Regions from separate parts of the Paenibacillus sp. IITD108 genome, predicted to be linked through region 1. Evidence: predicted binding sites of a transcription regulator. Region 1 holds the regulator's gene; each other region holds the start of a gene.

Region 1 (4,294 bases):
AAGGATAAGCTTGGGCTGAGCGAAACTGCAAGACATTGCATGGCCGGGATTATGAAGCATGCCAGATCAATGGCGGCTATTACGAATCCGACTGTCAATTCCTATAAAAGGCTTGTTCCTGGTTATGAGGCGCCTTGCTATGTAGCGTGGTCCGCCAGCAATCGTTCGCCAATGATTCGTATTCCTGCATCGCGCGGTTTATCTACGCGTATTGAGCTGCGTAATCCTGATCCTGCTGCGAATCCGTATTTGGCGCTCGCTGTCATGCTAAAAGCCGGTCTCGATGGGATTGAAAACAAGCTGGCGCTTAAAGCTTCAACTGATTGCAATATTTATATTATGTCGGAAGAAGAACGGTTTGAGGCTGGCATTGAAAGCTTGCCGGCAGATTTGAAGGAAGCGCTCGACGAAATGATCAACAATGAAGTGATTGCAGATGCGCTGGGCGAGCATGCGTTAACCCATTTTTATGAGCTTAAAGCAATCGAATGGGATATTTATCGTACGCAGGTGCATCAGTGGGAGAGAGATCAGTATTTGACGCTATAAAGGTGAGGTTTGCATGAAGTTAGAATTTGGCGCTTAGGGGCTAGGTTTGTATGTAGCTAGAATTTGGCGCTTTAGAGGCTAGGTTTGTATGTAAGCAGAATATGGAGCTTTAAAGGCGAGGATGAATGAACGCTTTAATAGGCTAGGATTGCATGAAACTTAAATTTAAAGCGTCATAGCAAGCAGTAGTAACCTTATTGAGTTTTGCGGGCCTGCGGCATATGTGACTGGGGGAAATCGTTATTTACCTCTTAACGATGTCTGGGGGCTGGCGATACAGTGTGGATGAAGCACAAGAGTAGGCATAAAAATAGAAAAAACCAATTACTAGTGTCTGACTGTATACGAAATTTCAAATACATTTGGACGTTTTCGGGTAGCGCCTGACTATTCTGTATGAAATTTCATATACAATTGCGAAAATTAGGCCGTTCCTGCTAATTCTGTATGAAAACTCATATACAATTGCGAAAATTAGGCCGTTCCTGCTAATTCTGTATGAAAATTCATATACAATTGCGAAAATTAGGCCGTTCCTGCTAATTCTGTATGAAAATTCATATACAATTGCGAAAATTAGGCCGTTCCTGCTAATTCTGTATGAAATTTCATATACATTTGCGAATGTTGGGTCATTCCCGCTAATTCTGTATGAAAATTCATATACAATTGTGAAAATTAGGCCGTTCCTGCTGATTCTGTATGAAATTTCATATACAATTGCGAATGTTGGGTCATTCCCGCTAATTCTGTATGAAAATTCATATACATTCGCGAAAATTAGGTCGTTTCTGCTGATTCTGTATGAAATTTCATATACATTCGTTACTCAATGCTTAGTAGCTAATTTCATCGGTCAATTGAGGCTGGCGATAAGTGGGTAACAGAAGAAAAGATCAATTAGAAGATCAATTTAACAAAAAGAACGCTGATAGGCGTTGCCCTAAGGGCAGTGTTTTCCACTTAGAATCCCCAAAAAACCAAAATTTTTAAAACTGAGTACAGGAAATCAGGCCGTTGAAAAACGCTAACGGAACTGAGACACGCTATTGTACGGAAATCAGTTTATTCTAAAAGCTAACGGAACTGAGAAACCTTATTTACTCAAAATCACTACCTAATCGGGGAAAAGATCACCTATAGCGCTCCACAGTTCCGTTACAGTTTTAAAACCCCTTTTTTTGCTAAATAGAGCCTCTCAGTTCCGTTATAATTCTAAACAGATGGCATTACGACTTTTGCTCGGTTATTTAACTACTACAACGAATCGACGGCTTCCCGCTTATTGCTTTAGGTCTGTTATCCGGGCTATTAAGCTGCTGTGAAGCTTTTGCAACACGCTGAGAACGCTGATAGGCGTTCTTTTTGCTTGGTGAGAATAATATTTATCGATGCATCATGTACATTTTGTGGAAGTATCGGAGTATCAGATATGTATATTTGAGTTGTGAACATAGTGGTTGCTGCGATCTGGTGCATGATAGCCTGCAATGGATTGGGCGCAAAAGAAAGGCAGCTGCAAATGCGACGCATTTGCAGCTGCAATATCACTGATGGCCTATGATTAGGACATTGCTAATTCAGATCAGTAATTAGCAACATCCTTTGTTGCCCCATCCAAAACTGCATGTGATAATCACCAAGAGGATGAAAAGTACAAGGATCGCACCTGCGTTTGAAAAAGCTCCACCTACTGCTGACATAATGTTCTTCACCTCCCCAACTTGTGAATATGTTATAGGTTATGCACTATGGGGAGGAGTTGACTGGGTGTTAGTGGATTAATGCAAATCTCTAAATAGTCCTATGACTTTGCCTAAAATAGTTACGTGCTGGAGCCTGATAGGATCCATCGTCTCATTCTCCGGCTGGAGGCGAATATGATCCTTTTCTTTATAGAAGGTTTTCACGGTAGCTTCGTCGTCTTCGGTCATTGCAACGACAATCTCTCCGTTATTAGCAGTTTGCTGCTGGCGGACTATTACGAAATCGCCATTATGTATACCTGCTTCAATCATACTGTCACCGATTACATTAAGGATAAAAACATTGTTATCGCCTACAAAATGTGATGGCAGAGGGAAGTATTCCTCAATGTTCTCTGTAGCTGTAATCGGGATCCCTGCCGTTACTCGGCCTACAATAGGCACGTTCGCTACAGGAAGCGGGATGACGTTGCTCTCGGTGTCCTGATTCAATATTTCAATAGCGCGGGGCTTGGTCGGGTCACGGCGTATAAAACCCTTCTTCTCAAGCCGGTCCAAGTGTCCGTGAACGGTCGAGCTTGACAACAAACCTACTGCCTCGGCGATTTCGCGAACCGAAGGCGGATAACCTTTATCTCGTACTTCTTGCTTTATAAATTCAAGTATTGCATATTGTCGTTTGGAAATCTTGGACACGACGATCAACTCCAATCCTAATATTGTGTAAAATTATAACATAGAACCGCCGTTCGCACAAACATAGGTTCTCCGAACAAATATTCTTATTTTGTATTGACCCAAACGTCTGTTCGTGTTATTCTGATAACAGAACAAATGTTTGGGGTGCTGATAATGATGATGACAAATTTGAGTACATACAAATCTATTTATAATGATACAGTTAAGATTGAGCCAGTTAAGCAGAAGAAAGTGCTTTCCGGGAAAGGTTTTTACAAGAAAGTTGTTATGAGTACAGTGATTTTAATGATTTTATTTACATGCTTTAAGCTGATCGGGACTAATGCTACGACCAATTCTTCTGCAGAGCCGCAAGCCGGTGAACAGGTTATAGTCGTTCAGTCCGGAGATACGCTATGGAGCATTGCTAAGCAATATATAGATGAATCTGACGATGTTCGATATATGATTTTTAAAATTCAAAGCCGTAACGTTTTACAATCATCGCATATTGTTCCGGGACAGAAGCTCATTATTCCAAAATTAAAATCATAGTTGAGAAGAAGGAGTGTTGGCTTCGGCTTACTAATTAGTTTCCTTTTAAATATTTACATTAGCATGGACTGCTCAAATTTTTGATTTGAGCAGTTTTTTTATTTTTAATGTTTCTCATTCAGAACTAATCAGCACTCACTTTTAGTGAAGAACTTGACAACACATCTCTACAAGTGCAAAGTAAGAAGTGATAATTAATTGTTTGAGAGGATGGGGCAAGCAGTAATGGATATTGATCAATTAATAGCTAGAATTAATGAGTTATCTCGCAAAAGCAAAACATCAGGTTTAACGAATGAGGAGATTGCAGAGAGAGACGAGTTAAGAAAGCGATATTTGAATAATTTCAAAAGAAACTTCAAGCAGCAGCTTGACAGTATCAAGTATGTTGAGGATGAAGAGGATTTAAAACACTGATTCTGTACGGCAATATATAACATATATAAGGAGCTGGAACTGGATGAAGTATAAATTATTGGGCAGAAGCGGGCTTGCTGTTTCGGAGCTTTGCCTCGGCACGATGACTTTTGGCAATACAACTTCAGAGAGCGAATCGATTGAAATGATTGAGCGGTTTGTTGAACAGGGCGGTAATTTTCTAGATACAGCTAATGTATATGTTGGAGGCAAGTCTGAAGAAATTGTAGGAAAAGCCATGAAGAACAAACGTTCGGATATTGTGTTGGCAACTAAGGTGCGGATGAGTACTTCAGATGATATCAATGGCTCTGGACTTTCGCGTAAACATATTATGGACAGTGTTGAGGCAAGCTTAAAGCGCCTGCAAACTGATTATATTGACCTAT
Region 2 (4,294 bases), on a different contig from region 1:
GCATGATAATAGGCTTTTAACCAGTTCCATATTGTTTCATCATAATACAATTTGACGAAAATAATCATGTTGAATCAACTTTTGGAAGGAAAATTGATTCAAAGATTGAAGGAATACAACCTCATTTTATCTTTTCACAAATTCAATTGTCAAGCAAAAGCCCATCATCTTCTCCTTTTTCCTCCACCGCTCGCTGAAATTGCTCCATTTTCATTACTTCGCGAACGATATCGGAAGGAAAGCCTCTGCGCATTATAAACAATTGGAGCTTGCGTCGTCTGTCAGCATACTCGCCTTTTAACGATCTCCATTTCTTATCTGCTAACGTACTGGCAGCTTGCAATTCACTTTCATAATCAAGCTCAGCAATCGCCTCCATGCTTGCTTCCTTGGAAACGCCCCGTTGCCGCAGCTCATTCATAATGAAGTGTCTGCCTTTCAAAGCAGAATTCACCCTGCTCTGTACAAATTGCTTCGCATATAACTCATCATCTACAATTCGTTCCTCTTCTAAACGATCGATAGCATATTGTATATGATGCTCTTCAAATTCCTTGCGCAGCAAGTAGCTGTACATTTGCTTTTTCGTTCTCGGCTTCGCTCCCAAATAAGCTATAGCAAGCGAATAGGCTGCATACTTATGATCTGCCTCCTGGATTTCTTCCACTTGCTCCTTCGTCAGCTCCAGCCCTTTCATCAAGCGATATTTAATCCATATATCTTCATGCACAGACAAAATAGGTTCTTCGCCGCCAGCGTACAATAAATATCTTTTCTTCCCCTGCTTTTCAAGCTTGACAGATGTAATCATATAGCTATGCTCCATCGTGCTCATCGCAATACTTCCCCCTGTTTTAAAAATAACGTTTTCGGTCCCTATTGCCGACATCAGACGCATAGTTTCTTCTTTGAAATAAGCGTATGCTTTAAACTTTTATAGCATAAAACAACTTCGCCGGTCCACAAGGACCGGCGAAGCGCAGGAATGAATATGTATCAAACCTTGAATCAATCTCATACTGCTGATAGCAGTTAAATAAAATTGATTATTTCCTTATAGTTCAAACTCATCGAAATCTTCTTCTTCCTCTTCAGAAACGGTTGCTTTGGCAGCTGCAGCCGACAAATTGCTTGCCTCGCGAATTTGCTTTTCGATTTCCTCGGCTAGCGCTTTGTTATCCTTCAAAAATTGCTTCGCATTTTCGCGGCCTTGGCCAAGGCGCTCACCGCTATAGGAGAACCACGCTCCGCTCTTCTGTACAATTTCGAGCTCAACGCCAATGTCGATCAAGCTTCCTTCCTTCGAGATGCCTTCACCGTACATAATGTCGATTTCGGCCTGCTTGAATGGCGGAGCTACTTTATTTTTAACGACTTTAATACGAGTACGATTACCTACCATATCATTGCCTTGCTTCAATGTTTCCACGCGCCTTACATCAAGGCGAACACTGGAGTAAAATTTCAACGCTCTTCCGCCAGGCGTTGTCTCCGGATTACCGAACATAACGCCAACCTTCTCGCGAAGCTGGTTGATAAAAATTGCAATTGTTTTGGACTTAGAAATAGCTCCCGAAAGCTTACGCAAGGCTTGAGACATTAGTCTCGCCTGCAATCCGACATGGGAATCACCCATATCGCCTTCAATCTCTGCCTTTGGCACAAGTGCAGCTACCGAGTCAATAACGATAACATCAACAGCGCCGCTTCGAACGAGCGCTTCAGCAATTTCGAGCGCCTGCTCGCCTGTATCTGGCTGAGAAAGCAATAATTCATCAATGTTCACGCCAAGCTTGCTCGCATATGAAGGATCAAGCGCATGTTCCGCATCGATAAAGGCTGCTTGTCCGCCAAGGCGCTGCGCTTCTGCAATGGCGTGAAGAGCAACTGTTGTTTTACCTGAAGATTCAGGTCCGTATACTTCAATTATGCGACCGCGGGGAAATCCGCCGATTCCAAGTGCAATATCAAGAGCGATTGAACCGCTAGGCACGGTTTCAACCTGCATATGAGTCGATTCACCCAATTTCATAATAGAGCCTTTGCCAAACTGCTTTTCAATTTGCTTAAGAGCATTCTCCAACGCTGCGCGACGATCCGTCAACACACTCACATCCTTCAACGATTATATTAGTATAATACCTCTTTTACAGCTGCTTGCCAACACTTTTTTTCGAACACACATTCGCATATTTTTTCAACTGCTGATTTTGAGCGCAATCAAGCCCTTATAACAAACGCTACAGCCAACTTTATAAACACAGCTCATCTTACAGCCCGCCCCAATGTTAATAGCATCAAATGATTATTGCGTACATGTAACTTCAACAATCAATTGCTGTAAAGTAACTATTTCTTGAGGCCAGTCGTGCCTCGTAAATGTTAAAAGCAACTCCCCCTTCGAAAATTGCGTTCTGACATCTCCTCTCTCATTCAAGCGGGAAGCCGTCGATTCGTTGTAGTAGTTAAATAACCGAGCAAAAGTCGTAATGCCATATGTTTAGAGTTGTAACGGAGCTGAGAGGCTCTATTTGGCAATAAAAAGGTATTTTAAAACTGTAACGGAACTGTGGAGCGCTATAGGTGATCTTTTCCCCGTTTAGGTAGCGATTTGAGTAAATAAGGTTTCTCAGTTCCTTTAGATTTTAGAATAAGCTGATTCCCATACAATAGCGTGCCTAAGTTCCGTTAGCGTTTTTCAACGGCCTGATTTATGCAGTTAGATTAAGCAAATATAGCCCAAATTCAGCCCCCCTCAAACTAAGTACATATTTTCAGGCTGTTGAAAAACAGTTCGGAAATGTAACGAATCCCCGCAGCGTTATTGCGTGGAAAAAGCCCTTTTAAAAAATCTAACGGAGATATGGAGACTGTCGATTAATTGTGGGCAACTATTAAAAAGCAATAAGTAAGGGGAAACGGAGAGCAAGAATGGGAATGGAGAAGCGGCAGCGTCCGCCTTTGTAGGCCAATTTTATCCTTAACAGGGTTTATTTATTAAGAAAAATTGGACTACAACAGCGGTCGGAATCCCAATCTTGATCGCAGTGGCACCCCTTCTTATTGCCTGTTGCCTTATCCACAATTAATCGACAGTCTCATATGCGGCCTTATTCAGGTCAAAAGGTGCTAAAAACGTGGATTATTCACACATAGAGCTGCTAATCTTCGTTACAATTTAAAATGAGCTGTTTTCGTTGAATTAGCGCTTGTCAGCTTCGTTAGAATTATTTTTCAACAGCTTGATATCTTCTCTTTAGATCAGCATATTCACCTAAAAACACCAAACCAGATACGCAAAAATCCACTTAGTTGAACTACGGCACATGTTCGCACAATTCTGCAACACTGCAACACTTTAGATTGGGGAGCGAGTTAAGTCAAATTTGGACATTGGGCCTAATTAACTGTGATTCGTTAAAGTTAACCCAAATTGCCTCCTAGAAACTGTGAAGCGAGCCGATTAACAATATCGTCGTTAGCACCAGTCTCTTATGCTTTACGAATGTGTCATATGCCGATTTGTGCTTAACAGGTGTAACATGCGCTGAATCCCCTCCTTCCTAACCTTTTAACTTTCTAAGACGGTTTACCGATAAAAAATAGGAACAGAAGCAAGGTGACAAGCTATACTTTCCTATATTTGAACATAACAAAAACCGCAGCGACTGAGTCGCTGCGGTTCTTCCGCTAGTTGATTTCAAGTATACCTGATCCCCAATAAAATAACAATGATCAGCTAAACTAGACGCAGCAGCTAGTTTGCAGCGCTGAGCGCTTGCCACAAACGGAACAGCGCCGCATTGACTGCACGCAATCTTACCATGGATCGATTGCCGTTGAATTTGCCTTCGTAGACAACTGTTTCCTTTCCCCGTTCTGCAATCGCATAATAAACGAGTCCAACTTCTTTCCCTTCAGATTGAGACGGGCCTGCAACACCGGTAAATGAAACGCCGAAGTCGGCATCCGCCAGCTCGCGAATACGCTCCGCCATCATTCGTGCTGTATTCTTGCTTACAGCACCTGCAGCCTGCTCCCCTTCCAAATCCTCCATCGGAATGCCGAGCAGTTTATGCTTCATTGCATTCGTGTAGGTAACCGCTGCTCCTGCGTACTCTCCACTGCTCCCAGGAACGCTTGTAATCATTTCTGAGAATAAACCGCCAGTGCAGCTCTCGGCGCTCGCCAGCGTTCTTCCTGAGCCTCTAAGGAGCTCCAAAACAGTAACCTCGATCGGAATGTCTCGCTGAGCATATAAATGCTCTCCGACACGTGCTTTAATTTGCTCTAC
Region 3 (4,294 bases), on a different contig from region 1:
TGCTTGCTCCACTGATCATATTTGCTTTTAAGCTCAGACGAGCTGGCCGGCTCGCAGCGGCATAATTCCCGATCATACATTTTAATATCTAGCTGCGGCCCTTCTCCCTGCATCGCAGATAATAAAAACTTTTTGCTTCCGCCCCAATTATACCAGTTTCCCTGCTGTTCCAGCTGAGCTGCGATCGTAAGCTTAGGCGCTTCCTGACCTGCCGTTAAAATTTTATGCACAGCACTTCCTGCAGGCTTTAAATCGGAAACAGGCAGAAATAATACACCTATCTCATAGGGCATACTGCTTTCCGCTTTAACCGTCTCAGGCACTGGAGCTGCGGGCTTGGCAGAATTATAGTAATACGTCATGTATAGCCCTGCCAACAACAGTGGAACAGCCAGCAGAACAGCTTTTTTTATTTTCTTTTTGCGTTTTTGCTTTTTATCCCACAGCTTCAGCTGCTGTAATTGATATTCTGCTATAGGATGGCTTTCCTGCTCAAAGGCATCATATACTTCTCCCGCCTGGATAAAGCAGTAATTTGCTTTGCCTTCCTTGCCGGCCTGCAAGTAGTGCTTGCCTAGCAAATACCAGCCCATTTGATTATCAGGATTCTCCTTTACAAATTGCTTCAAATAAAGAGTATCCGCCAAATTGTCCATCATCTTCCTCCTTTTAAAGGTCTGATACTGTATATATCGGTTCTTTTTCGTTACATTTACATCTGTTATTGATTTTATATAAAAAAAAGATTTGTACCGGCACATAGCGCCTTTACAAATCTTTGTTCATGTATATAAAAGCCTTGCAGGAAAGCTGAATTAGCCTTCCATATCGAATGGCTCGTCTGCAATTTTGATCGAATCAGTTGGACAGCCATCTAATGCATCAAACATATCCTCGTGCATATCTTCTGGAATCTCAGTAACGCCACGATTGCAATCATTTTTATATATAACTTCAGCAATCCCTTCATCGTCGTAATCGTAAATGTCAGGCGCTGTAGCTCCGCATGCTCCGCAAGCAATACAAGTATCCTTCTCTACCCAAGTGTACTTAGCCATGGTGCTTCCCCTCCTATAAATATGACAAAATTCGCTATTTCAATGTAACGGAATGAACGGCTCTTCCGAAAGAGCAATTCCTCCAGAAATCACATTTGATGAAAGCTTCATTCATCAATATATAACAAATCATCATCCTTTTGCAAGGAAGTTCCTCGTATTCGCTTATTTCTAATTAATGCCGAAGGATCATTGCTCAGCATTCCTGCTGTCAGAACAGCATCCTCGCCAAATTTGTCACGCAGCTTATCCATCGCCTTTGTCAATGCTTGCTTGCGCGGCTGCTCTTCATAATTGAACAAATCAAGCTGCACAGCCGTTTCCCCCGCTTTGCTTAAATTTTGCAAGGTAACGCCAAGCAATCGGATCGGATCGCCAAGCTTCCAATGCTTGTCAAACAGCGCGCACGCTTCCTTGTAAATAATATCGGCCTCTTGGGTCGGTACCGGCAGCGTATGCGATCTCGTAATCGTCGTCATATCAGGCCTGCGAATCGTAATTTGAATAGTAGAGGCAATGAGCTGCTGGCGCCGCAGCCGTCTGCCTGTCTGATCGGAAAGATTCAAAAATATTCGACATACTTCTGCTCTTTCCGTCACATCCTTCGGTAAAGTTGTCGTATGTCCGATTGATTTATTCGGCTCCGCTGCTGCATGTACAGGTGAATGATCAATACCGTGCGCTGCCGACTTCATCCAGGCTCCAGCCACTCCAAATTGCTTGGTCAGCATCGTCTCATCAGCGGCAGCCAGTTGCCCGATTGTCCAAATGTTGAGTTTTTCAAGCTTTTGCGCAGTTTTGGAGCCAATGCCGAATAAAACCCGGCAAGGCCGGTCCCATAGCAGCTGCGGCACATCCCTTAACCGCAGTATCGTAATGCCATTCGGCTTCTTCATATCCGATGCCATCTTGGCCAGCAGCTTGTTGGGCGCAAGGCCAATCGAACAGGGCAATGACCATTCCGACTGGATCCTTTGCTGAAGCGCTGCTGCGATATCAATCGGCGAGCCGAACAGCTTGGAGCCGGTTATATCCATATAGCATTCGTCGATCGAAACCCGTTCAATCTGCGGCGTATACTGCCTGGCAATCGCCATAAAGCCCTGAGAGTATTTTTTGTATAGTGTAAAATCAGGTTTAATAAGTATAAGCTCCGGGCATATTCGCAGAGCCTGCCGCACATTCATTCCTGTTTTAATGCCAAGCGCTCTAGCCTCATAAGAGCAGGTGACAATAATGCCTTTGCGCTGCTCGGCGCTGCCAGACACCGCTGTCGGCTTGCCTTCATACAGCTCAGGCTGCTCGGCGGCATGAACGGAGCAATAAAAAGCATTCATATCCAAATGAATGATGACTCTGCCCTTGCTCGGATACATTTGTTCTATATTTGTAAAGTTTTGGCCGCTCATGGCAGCTTCGACCTCCAGCATAAAATGCAAACATCTATTCTGCTTTTATCATAACGCAGTCTCTAAAAGAAGTCTAATAACGATAGCATTATGGCTGAAATTATTTTTTTATTTGCTAATAATCCTTATTTTCACTCTACTTTACAGGGATAAAGTGTTATAATATTAAATTATGATTTGTGGGTGAGTTAAGTGAAGGAGGCCTTTAAATTAATGAATGACCAAATCTTTATATTTGACACAACATTACGGGATGGCACGCAAGGTGAGGGCATAAGCCTCTCAGCCGATGACAAGCTAAAAATTGCCCAAAAGCTTGATGCGCTTGGGGTTCATTATATTGAAGGCGGAAATCCTGGCAGCAACAGTAAAGATATCGAATTTTTTCAGCGCGTCAAGGAGCTGAACCTTACTTCTAAAGTTACCGCTTTCGGCAGCACGCGCCGAAAGAACAGCATTGCTGAGCAAGACGCCAATTTGCAGCGCATTGTGGAGTCCGGCGTTAGAGCTTCCACCTTGGTTGGAAAAGCGTGGGATTTTCATGTGCATACAGCACTGCAAACTACACTCGAAGAAAATTTGGCAATGATTTACGATTCAATCGCGTTTTTAAAACGCAACGAGCTAGAAGCCATGTACGATGCGGAGCATTTCTTCGACGGATATAAAAACAATCCGGAATATGCGATCGCCGCACTCAAAAAAGCACAGGACGCCGGAGCGAACTGGCTCGTGCTATGCGATACAAATGGCGGCACGCTGCCAGGTGAGATTCACGAAATCGTATCGCGCGTTCGCGAGCAGCTCTCTGCGCCGATCGGCATCCATACGCATAATGACTGCGAGCTGGCCGTAGCCAATACGTTAGCAGCTATTCAAGCTGGCGCACGCCAGGTGCAAGGTACGATCAACGGCTATGGCGAGCGCTGCGGCAATGCTAATCTGTGCTCAATCATCCCTAACCTGCAGCTCAAAATGAACTACGAGTGCTTGCCGCCAGAAAAGCTGGCTACCCTTACAGGCACAGCAAGATATATTAGTGAAATTGCAAATGTCCATATGCCGGTTGGCCAAGCTTATGTCGGCAATGCAGCTTTTGCACATAAAGGCGGCATCCATGTATCCGCGATATTAAAGGATGCAAAAACATACGAGCATATCGCGCCTGAGCTAGTCGGAAACAAACAGCGCATTCTCGTTTCCGAGCTTGCAGGCCAAAGCAATATTATATCCAAAGCGATCGAGCTTGGATTAGATGTCAATACGAATAATGAAAAAACAAAGCAGATCATCGATCAAATCAAAGAGCTGGAGCATCAAGGCTATCAATTTGAAGGCGCGGACGCTTCGCTCGAGCTGCTGCTGAGAGAAGCCTTCGGAGAAGCAAAAGAGCTATTCTCCGTCGAATCCTTCAAAATGCATGTCGAACGCACAAATGGCAAAATGATTTCGGAAGCAATCGTCAAAATTAATGTTGACGGCCAGCAGGTATATACTGCAGCTGAAGGAAACGGGCCGGTCAATGCACTGGACAATGCGCTTCGCAAAGCTTTGGTTCAATTTTATCCAAATATTGAAAAAATCCATCTGTCCGATTACAAGGTTAGAGTTATCGATGAAAAGGATGCTACTGCCGCTAAAGTCAGAGTGCTTGTTGAATCAACTGGGCTTAACAATACATGGAGCACAGTCGGCGTATCCGGCAACGTTATCGAGGCAAGCTGGGAGGCGCTTGTTGACAGCATCCGCTATGCGCTGATCAATATGGAGAAGGTTGAGGGCGTTATCCAGGAATCAACGGATCGTCTTGGTTTGGTCAATCATTAA

The links. The regulator LexA, encoded in region 1, represses DNA repair genes until DNA is damaged. The targets are predictions, from matches to a motif close to CGAACATATGTTCG.
Region 2: the regulator LexA is predicted to act here: its motif matches at 2,175-2,188, upstream of recA (recombinase RecA).
Region 3: the regulator LexA is predicted to act here: its motif matches at 2,495-2,508, upstream of V1L65_RS20465 (DNA polymerase IV).

The regions. Positions count from the first base shown of each region.
Region 1 is NZ_JAZHCT010000012.1:136,293-140,586, reverse strand. It holds gene glnA (type I glutamate--ammonia ligase) at 1-549, shown strand, start outside; gene V1L65_RS13105 (YjcZ family sporulation protein) at 2,142-2,252, opposite strand; gene lexA (transcriptional repressor LexA) at 2,331-2,951, opposite strand; gene yneA (cell division suppressor protein YneA) at 3,123-3,488, shown strand; gene V1L65_RS13090 (DUF896 domain-containing protein) at 3,699-3,905, shown strand; gene V1L65_RS13085 (aldo/keto reductase) at 3,949-4,294, shown strand, end outside.
Region 2 is NZ_JAZHCT010000005.1:126,460-130,753, forward strand. It holds gene V1L65_RS06045 (regulatory protein RecX) at 143-889, opposite strand; gene recA (recombinase RecA) at 1,055-2,104, opposite strand; gene V1L65_RS06055 (competence/damage-inducible protein A) at 3,758-4,294, opposite strand, start outside.
Region 3 is NZ_JAZHCT010000025.1:87,321-91,614, forward strand. It holds gene V1L65_RS20455 (L,D-transpeptidase family protein) at 1-659, opposite strand, end outside; gene V1L65_RS20460 (ferredoxin) at 816-1,058, opposite strand; gene V1L65_RS20465 (DNA polymerase IV) at 1,166-2,488, opposite strand; gene cimA (citramalate synthase) at 2,681-4,294, shown strand.